3 regions of the Salipaludibacillus agaradhaerens genome follow, and region 3 is predicted to be linked to each of the others. Evidence: riboswitches for the same ligand, from Rfam matches in the RefSeq annotation. Region 3 holds a riboswitch; each other region holds the start of a gene.

Region 1 (3,292 bases), 2.9 Mb from region 3:
CAAATCAAAGCCCTTCAAGACGTGTGTTCTTTCTTGTCCCTGTGTAAATTCCTTTTTCAAGTTTCTAACCTTTATCATGGGTTAATTCCTCCTATTCTTCTAATGAAATTATATACTAAGTATATAATTTTCGAAAGAGGAATCGTTTTAATTTCTTTATACATTATATGTTAACTATAAATATCTTAAATATCATATATCCTAAATATCATATATACTTAATATGTATGGTATTTAGGGGAGATACCCATCCATAAAGTTTGAATATTTCTGCTGTTGACTTTAATATAGTCGGAACAATTAGCTAAGTTATTGACGAAATTAGGTATTAAAAAATTACGCTTCACGGTTTAAGAGATACTCATGCATTATTCTATTTTCTCAAGACATAAAATATTGAATATGTATCCAAACGATTAGGACACAAACATACATACTACACAGAATTATTATCTGGAACTTAACGCCTTGAGATAAATCCCCCAGCACTCTACAATATATTTCGTTGTACAATCCTCCTTTGTTGCATAGATATTAAAAGAAGGGGGAATGACCATGTTAACTCTCCGCACCATTCGGCCGCGCCGTAAAAAGAAAGGACCTCTTCCATTTCGTTATGTCTTTATGATCTCTTTAATCATTTTTATTATCTTGACGGTACAAGGGTTAATAATCGTTGAGAAAGGGGTCCGACCTACATTATTAGCCATTGCTAAAACGGAAACGCAACGTATTGGGACACTGGCAATCAATGATGCCATTTCTCGACATATTTTAGAAGATACTGATATGGAAGACCTTGTGGAATACGAAAAAGATGATGAAGGCAATGTGATTCTTGTTCAGTATAATCCCGTTATTTATAATCGTGTTTTACAAGAAACCACGAAGAGAGTACAAAATTATTTAAATGATATTGAGCATGGACGCGTGCAAGATATGCGTATCCCAAATGAAGTTGATGTAGATCGAGATGGAGCGACCTTTTCGGAGGACGGTATTATACATATGATTCCATTAGGTCAGGCGACTAACAATGCATTGTTGGCGCACTTGGGGCCGAGAGTGCCCGTCAGATTATCAGCAATCGGGGATGTGAAATCACAATTGAAGGAGAATATTGTCCATGTGGGGATTAACAACACTTACATGAGTGTATCAGTTGACATTGAAGTGGATGTTAAAGTGGTCATTCCATTTGCTACTGATACAGAAGTGGTGAAAACATCGATCCCTGTAGCGATGGTGTGGATTCCTGGTGAGGTACCAGACTTTTATGGTGGAACAGGTGGAGAAGGTGGTATGACACCGGCAGTCATCCAGCGACCAGAAGAGCTAGACATAGAAGATTCCATTGACTAACTATTGAATTATGACCGTTATTTTGATATTATAGTTCTCGGTCTAATAATTAAATACTGTCAGCATACCTCATCAAGAATGGGGTAGAGGCGCGAAATTTATGAGTAATGATCAAGAGCTAGGACAGCTATGAGGGGTCATGAAAGGAAATTTTGCCGAAGCATTTTATTTCGTCCAAAATAAAGGAGCTGGGGTTGCATTGAATAAGTGCAACACTGTCACTTTCGGGAAGACCGGAGTGGAGGACTACTTTTTACCTTGACGAGGATGATTTTCCTGACTTCAATGAAGCAGCAAGAACACACCTCTTGCTGCTTTTTGTGTTGGTATTTTAGAGGAGGAAAGAGAAAAATGGAACATGGTATTTTATCATTACTACCGCCAATTTTAGCATTAGTAATGGTTATCGTGACAAAAAGAGTCCTATTCTCCCTAGGGGTAGGGATCGTTGTAGGTGCCCTTATGATTAACCAAACTGAAGAACTATTTATTAATCAGGCATTGTCGCAAGTTGGAACAATTGTGACAAACATCTTTTATGTTGATGGTGGGATAAACACTTGGGAATTTTATATTATTTTATTTCTTTTAATTTTAGGGATGATCGCGTCTCTTATTTCCATAAGTGGCGGAAGTCGGGCATTTGGAGAATGGGCCTTAACAAAATTTAAAACCCGTATTAGCGTTCAAATAGCATCGGCTGTTCTCGGTCTGCTCATCTTTATTGATGATTACTTTAATAGCCTGACAGTGGGAAATGTAAGTAGGCCTTTGACGGATAGGCATCGTATTTCGAGAGCCAAATTAGCTTATATCGTCGATTCGACGTCAGCACCAATTTGTGTTATTTCTCCTGTTTCTAGTTGGGGAGCTTCCATCATTACAATTATAGCTGGCATATTTGCAACACATAATTTCACAGAGTATGGTTCTCTTCAAGCCTTTTTACTCATGGGCCCAATGAACTTTTATGCTGTTTTTACGATCTTGTTAGTTTTTGCAGTTGCTTATTTTAAATTGGACTTTGGCCCAATGCGCGTGCATGAAAATAGAGCTCTCTCAACTGGAGAAGTAGTGGATAAAACAAAAGGTCCTATCCCTGGGGATAGCAACTTAGATAAGAATGATAAAGAAGGTTATGTTGGAAACCTATTGTGGCCTATTGCAGCACTTATCATGTCTACAAGCATTTTTATGGTTATCACTGGTATAGAAGGGACAGAAGGTAGTGCTACATTATTAAAGGTATTTGAAAATACAGACGTGGCAGCCTCATTATTATATGGTGGTCTAGTTAGTTTAGTGATTACAATTGTGATTGTGTTAGTTCGTAGTCTATCGGTGAGGGACATGGGGATCGGCCTTTGGGCCGGTATTAAATCCATGCTTCCGGCAATATATATTCTCATATTTGCATGGACGATTATAGAAATTATTGGTGAGTTGGGCACTGGACAATTTTTGGCAGGCATAGTGGATGAACATGTATCACTTGCTCTTTTGCCAGCTTTACTATTTGTCCTAGCAGGTGTGATGGCATTTAGTACTGGGACGTCGTGGGGAACATTCGGTATTATGCTTCCTATTGCTGGTGATATAGCGGCCGCCACAGATATGTCTTTAATGCTTCCAGTATTGGCGGCTGTTCTTGCAGGGGCAATATTCGGGGATCACTGCTCACCAATTTCGGATACAACTATTTTATCGTCAACAGGTGCAGGTAGTCATCATATTGATCACGTATTAACGCAATTACCTTATGCGCTCATAACAGGAGCTATATCCATTTTAGCTTTCTTAGCCTTAGGGGTGACAGGGAGTTTATGGTTAGGTTTATTAGTTGGTGGTATTTTATTTACTCTCACCGTCTTTTTGCTACGCATCATCACCTTACGATTATCCGTTTAATGGTAAAAGATAAACGATTCCG
Region 2 (3,292 bases), 310 kb from region 3:
TAAATTTAAAATCATTCGTGAACAAGGGGGAAATGTGACACTTTTTTGACTATATAACAGAGGTGAAATTTAACTATAACAGATTCGTAAATAGATAATTGTTATATAAATACTCTATTAAAATATAAGGTGATGACACTATGTTAAGCGATTCCAGCAATATAACAGAATGAAGTACATACTGTTATAGCGGGGGGATGAAGCAGAAAAAAATGGCATTACAAAATATGTTTTTACTGTATGATAAAACGAACCTTCAATCAGTGGGAGTTTCCGTTCTTCTCCCACTGATAAGGAACACAAACTAACGTCTTCGCGTCCTGCGAAAATGCTTATCTGTGATAAAATAGTGTTAAATTATTTCTAAATCATAAATGTAATAAGGAGACCATAAACATGTTCAAAAAATGTCTCAAATATGATCAGTCTCTTTTAACTCTTCTAATGCAGGCAGATCCAAGTGAAGCGAACGTTAAAAAGCATTTTGAAGACGGTGAATGCTACTGTATGATGCAACAGCATACAATGGTGGGTGCTTACATATTTGTCGAGCGAGATAGCGCGACGGCTGAAATAGTATGCATTGCTGTTTCAGAAGAATGGCAGGGGAGAGGGATTGGAAAACAACTCATTGCCCATGCTGTTGAGTTAACGACACAACGGGGTTATAAAGGGTTAGAAGTTGGTACGGGCAATTCGAGTATCGATCAACTGGCTTTTTATCAAAAATGTGGCTTTCGTATAACGGGTGTGGAAACAAACTTTTTCCTTGACCATTATGCGGAACCTATTTATGAAAATGGCATCCAATGTATGGATATGGTCAGACTATCTAAAGCATTAGTTTAGCATAGTTTATAATGGACCACTCCTTGTGACAAGTCTATTACATTAACTATACATTTGCTACTGACTGATAGAGTATTTAAGTGAGAAGTTCGTTTATAGAAAAAGATATTGATGAGTAGTCGGTAAAACAATTTTCTCGCCCGTGGAAGGAATATTAGGTGTAGTGCTATCAAACCATTAGGACGTTCTAACACTCATATTATAGAACCCCCATGTTCAAAAAGGTCCTTTTTGAACATGGGGGTTAATATTTATCACAGATAACCGTCCGTAAACGCCCACTGATTGAAGTTTCGTTTTATACGGCTGAAGAAAATATTTTATGCTGAATGGTTTTATAGACGAGTTGTGATTCGTCAGGTGTCAGTGGAACCATTGGTAAGCGAACTGACCCCACTTTTACGCCGCTCATTTCTAGTGCTGCTTTAACCGGTGCCGGACTTGGCGCAGAGAACATGACATTCATAATAGGCACCAATTCACGGTGTAGAGTTTGAGCATATATCGTGTCGCCATTTTCATAAGCAGTTATCATCGCTTTCATTTCATTACCAACAATATGAGAAGCGACTGAAATGACCCCATTACCACCGATAGCCATCACAGGTAGTGTTAAGCTGTCATCTCCACTGTATAATGAGAAGCTTTCTGGCGTTTTGGCGATAATCTCTGTCATGGCATCTAGGTTGCCACTTGCTTCTTTAATTGAGACGATATTTGAGATATCTGACAAACGTATGACAGTTTCAGGAAGCAAGTTTACAACGCTACGACCAGGAACATTGTAGAGCATAACGGGTAGTGCAGTAGATTCTGCAATCGCTTTGAAATGTAGGTACATACCTTCTTGATTTGGTTTATTGTAATACGGAGTAGCAAGCATGACACCATCGACTCCGGCTTCTTCTGCTAATTTGGTTAGCTCTATAGCGGCTCGCGTGCTGTTAGTTCCTGTACCTGCTATGACAGTCGCCTTACCAGAGACTGTTTCTACTGCAAACTTATATAGCTCTGCTTTTTCACGGATGGACAACGTCGGAGATTCGCCAGTCGTACCAGCTATGACAATACCATCAGAGCCGTTTGAGAGTAGGTGATTAATCAAGTCTTTTGTTGCTTGATAGTCAATGTTTCCTTCATGATCAAAAGGGGTTACCATTGCAGTTAAAATGTGTCCGAAATTCATGTACAACACCTCTATTCAAAAGTTTGTCCCCATAATGGGTGACACCAAGTTCCTGAATAGAGCTAAATCGCATGATGAACCGTATGACATACAAAAAGCACCAACGAGGGTCTCGTTGCTGCGTGGATAGATAACGGTCATCCAGCGTGAGATAGCCCTCCATATAGTTTGTGGTAAAACTATACGACAGTTCTGCATTTATTCAATAACAGACCCAACAACACTCGGTATGAGACGAATGCTGCTTCGGCAAGCTTCCCTTTCCACGACTTTCTTAAGAGCTCATCCTCTTCCAGCCATCTACTGATGAACGCTTGCACCTCTAAACTCACTTCAAAAAATTGAAGTAAATATGAACTTTGACTCAACTGTATCAGAAACTCTATCATTTTTCAATAAAATATGGGTGTTGATTATCGAAAATAACATTAATGTGACTATAGTATGAGTAAAAACGAGATGTTTAACTGACACACCAAGGGGAATGTCACAATTATAATAAGATTTGGAGGGGTTTTGATGACGATAAAAGCATTGTATTTTAATACTTCATTGAAAACAGGTGATGAAACGTCTAATACAAGTGGCTTAATTCAAGAATCGAGACAAATTTTGGAAGATGAAGGTGTGACAACAGAAGAGATACGTATTGCTGACTTTCATCTTCCTTTTGGGATGGAACCGGATATGGGTGCCGATGATGAATGGCCGAAGCTCTTTAATAAGTTAAAAGAAGCCGACATAGTTATAATTGGCACCCCGGTGTGGCAAGGAGAATTAAGCAGTATATGTAAACTTATACTGGAAAAATTAGATGCCTCTAGCGACGAGACAAATGATTATGGGCAGCCTATTTATTATAATAAAGTCGGAGGAGCTATTGTGACGGGGAATGAAGATGGCGGTAAACAGGCTGCTAAAACGATTATTTTTGTTTTACAGCATTTAGGTTTTACTATTCCTCCTAATGGGGAAGCATATTGGGTCGGAGAAGCAGGGCCAGGGCCTTCCTATTTGGAAGCGGGACAGGAAAGTGATTTTACGAAAGAAAATGTCTCAGTCATGAGTCATAACCTCGCTCATCTTGCTAAAATGTTTAAGGCAACTCCGATTCCCACAAAAGGAAATACTTAATCCCTCATCATCCATTGCAAAAGGGCGTGCCAAATAATTATTTGGACGCCCTCTCTGTATTTTGACGGTTTTATGGGCAAAATGGTTCTTTGGTAGTTACCATTCAGTAAAAATTTACTCAGA
Region 3 (3,292 bases):
TTAGACGCTACAGAAAGAAAGCGAACTAATAAAGTCAGAGAGCAGATTGAAAATCGACTGACCCACGTACAAGTTGAGTATGCTGATACACTAGATACAGCTATTAAGCAAATGCTCTCGGGGCTTATATTTATTCTCATTGAAGGTGAAGCAGAAGCCATTGTCATAGATGTACGAAGTTATCCTGGACGTGGACCTGAAGAACCTGATACAGAACGAGTTGTACGGGGAAGCCGCGATGGGTATACGGAAAATATTATTGAAAATACGGCGTTAACTAGACGTCGAATTCGGGATGAAAGATTACGCAATGAAATGATGCAAGTTGGAAGAAGATCAAAGACAGATATCTGTTTATCGTATATTAAAGGGGTTGCTGACCCAGACCTTGTGAACATTGTTCGAAAAGAATTAGAAGCGATCGATATAGACGGGTTAACAATGGCAGACAAAGTGGTTGAAGAGTTCGTCGTGAAGCAAGGAATTAATCCGTTTCCGATGGTACGCTATACAGAAAGGCCTGATGTAGCAGCTACTCATTTGTTGGAAGGTCATGTTATTTTATTTGTGGATACATCCCCAAGTATCATCGTGTTTCCAGCTACTTTTTTTCATCATGTGCAGCATGCGGAAGAATATCGCCAAGCCCCTATAGTTGGCACTTTTTTTCGATGGGTACGCTTTTCAGGTATGATATTTGCGTTATTCATTTTGCCATTATGGCTATTGATGGTGCTAGAACCATCACTCATTCCTGAACAATTGCACTACATTGGGCCTGAAGAAACAACAAATGTACCTATATTTGCTCAAATGGTCTTTGCTGAATTAGGAATTGAATTATTAAGGATGGCTGCAATACATACACCTTCACCTTTAGCGACAGCTCTCGGGTTAGTAGCGGCTTTACTAATTGGTGAAATTGCCATTGAGGTGGGTTTGTTAGTCCCAGAAGTTATTTTATATGTAGCCTTTGCTGCCATTGGTATGTTCGCAACACCAAGTTATGAAATGGCGATTGCATTAAAAATTTTAAGGATAGCCGTCCTCATAGCTGTTGCATTGTTTAAAGTACCAGGCTTTGTTATTGCTACAACAGTCTTTTTCATCCTTATAGCTCGAACGAAGCCTTTAAATGCACCGTATTTGTGGCCCTTTCTGCCCTTTTATCCGAAAGCCTTTTGGGATATTTTAATCCGTCAACCAATTCCATTAAAACGACGTAGACCAAGTATCGTTAAACCAAAAGACCCGATTAAACAAAGCTAACACGCAAAGCAGTTGCATGAAGTCTTTGAGTATGATAATGTTTATAAAACTGACAAGAAAAGGTTCACCTTTTCTGAAACAGGTAGAGGTGCAATGAGGAACAGTACATTGTGGGAGCTAAGGAGGCTTTGAAAACAATGGAAAGGCCGAGTTGCCGAAGTTGGAGAATGCCTCCTTACATTCCACCAGCTGGGGTACAGTTGAACATTCTGTACACTGTCACTGCTTATAAATGTGGTGGAGCACTACCCTGAAAGCACACTGTTCTTTGCGTTGAGCTTAAGGGAAATGAATGTGTTTCATATTCATTTCTCTTTTTATTTGTTTTATATTAGTAATACGAGTGACTAAAGGAGTGGATTAATGTGGGTTTATACGGCACGAGCTATATTAATGACTTTGGACATTTAACGATAGGTGGCGTCGATGTTACTGAATTAGCAGAGTATTATGGCACTCCGTTATATATATATGATGTGAAAGACATTCGCGATCGCGCGTTAGCTTTTAAGAAAGCTTTTGAACAACAACGTGTAGATTATCAAGTAGCTTATGCAAGTAAAGCATTTAGCTGTATTGCTATGATAGAGCTAGCTGAAGAACTGGGTTTAAGTTTAGATGTCTGTTCTGGTGGGGAACTGTTTACCGCTATGAAGGCAGGTTTTCCAGCCGAGAGAATTCATTTTCATGGTAATAATAAAACGCCTGATGAGTTGGAAATGGCTTTAAAAGAAGGAATTGGGTGTATTGTTGTTGACAACTTTACAGAGCTATCTTGGCTAATGGCTATGACTGAATCTATGAAAACGCCGATGAAAGTTCTTATTCGAATTACACCGGGTGTAGAAGCACACACACATGAATATATTTCAACTGGACAGGAAGATTCCAAATTTGGATTTGATCTGAACAGTGGTCAAGCTGAAAAGGCGATTAAAATGTTACTTAATCATGAGTATCTTTACTTACAAGGTGTCCATTCACACATAGGATCACAAATTTTTCGAGCGGAAGGCTTTGAAGAAGCGGTGAAAGCAATTTACTTATCAATAGCCCGGTGGCATCAGGAAATGGGCTACTATCCAGATGTGTTAAATGTGGGGGGCGGCTTTGGTATTCGATATGGAGAGAACGACCATCCATTGCCTTTACATGTCTATGTTGACAAAATGGTAGAAACGGCGAAAAGCGAGGCAGCTAAACTGAAAATGCCAGTTCCAGAAATTTGGATTGAGCCAGGGCGGGCACTAGTCGGGGAAGCTGGTACGACACTTTACCGTATAGGTGCTAGAAAAGATATTCCCGATGTACGGACATACCTATCTGTAGACGGGGGGATGACTGATAATATTCGTCCAGCATTATATCAGGCAGAATATGAAGCTGTTTTAGCGAATAAAGCAAACGATGAAAAAACAGAACTCGTATCTATCGCAGGCAAATGCTGTGAAAGTGGCGATATGCTTATCTGGGATGTTAAGTTACCACCAGCTGTTCAAGGTGATATTCTTGCAGTTTCTTCTACAGGTGCATATGGTTATGCTATGGCCAATAATTATAACCGTATTCTTCGTCCTGCTGTGGTTTTTGTGGAAGGTGGAGAACACACATGTGTTATTGAGAGAGAGACGTTTAGTGACTTAGTGCGCCACGAGCGATCATACCGTCATCAGTGTCAACTTAAAGATGTGGATTCAACTGTAAATAAATAATATAACATTTAGATATAGTCTCATGAGTTTCATTCTAACTCAATGTAAGGTAGAATAAAGAAGTCTGACTGATTTACACAATAATGGGAGGTCTTCCAACATGAAAAAAGGCGAAATTGTATTTGAAACAGGAGAAAAAGTTGTTATTGAATTTTTTCCAGATGAAGCACCGGGCACAGTGGCTAACTTTGAAAAATTAGCAAATGAAGGTTTTTATAACGGATTAAATTTCCATCGTGTTATTCCTGGCTTTGTAGCTCAAGGCGGATGTCCTCAAGGTACAGGCACAGGCGGTCCTGGTTATGCGATAA

What was found. A riboswitch is a leader RNA that binds a small molecule or an ion and turns the genes downstream of it on or off. The one in region 3 is predicted to bind lysine.
Region 1: linked by a shared signal. The riboswitch ahead of BK581_RS16980 (Na+/H+ antiporter NhaC family protein) and the one ahead of lysA (diaminopimelate decarboxylase) in region 3 are both predicted to bind lysine.
Region 2: linked by a shared signal. The riboswitch ahead of dapA (4-hydroxy-tetrahydrodipicolinate synthase) and the one ahead of lysA (diaminopimelate decarboxylase) in region 3 are both predicted to bind lysine.

What each region holds. Positions count from the first base shown of each region.
Region 1 covers NZ_KV917378.1:3,705,677-3,708,968, forward strand. The annotation lists gene BK581_RS16970 (ABC transporter ATP-binding protein) at 1-78, opposite strand, end outside; gene yunB (sporulation protein YunB) at 556-1,362, shown strand; lysine riboswitch at 1,439-1,619, shown strand; gene BK581_RS16980 (Na+/H+ antiporter NhaC family protein) at 1,714-3,270, shown strand.
Region 2 covers NZ_KV917378.1:509,581-512,872, forward strand. The annotation lists gene BK581_RS02420 (GNAT family N-acetyltransferase) at 397-849, shown strand; gene dapA (4-hydroxy-tetrahydrodipicolinate synthase) at 1,148-2,035, opposite strand; lysine riboswitch at 2,180-2,368, opposite strand; gene BK581_RS02430 (flavodoxin family protein) at 2,555-3,169, shown strand.
Region 3 covers NZ_KV917378.1:823,387-826,678, reverse strand. The annotation lists gene BK581_RS03890 (spore germination protein) at 1-1,269, shown strand, start outside; lysine riboswitch at 1,345-1,525, shown strand; gene lysA (diaminopimelate decarboxylase) at 1,635-2,981, shown strand; gene BK581_RS03880 (peptidylprolyl isomerase) at 3,082-3,292, shown strand, end outside.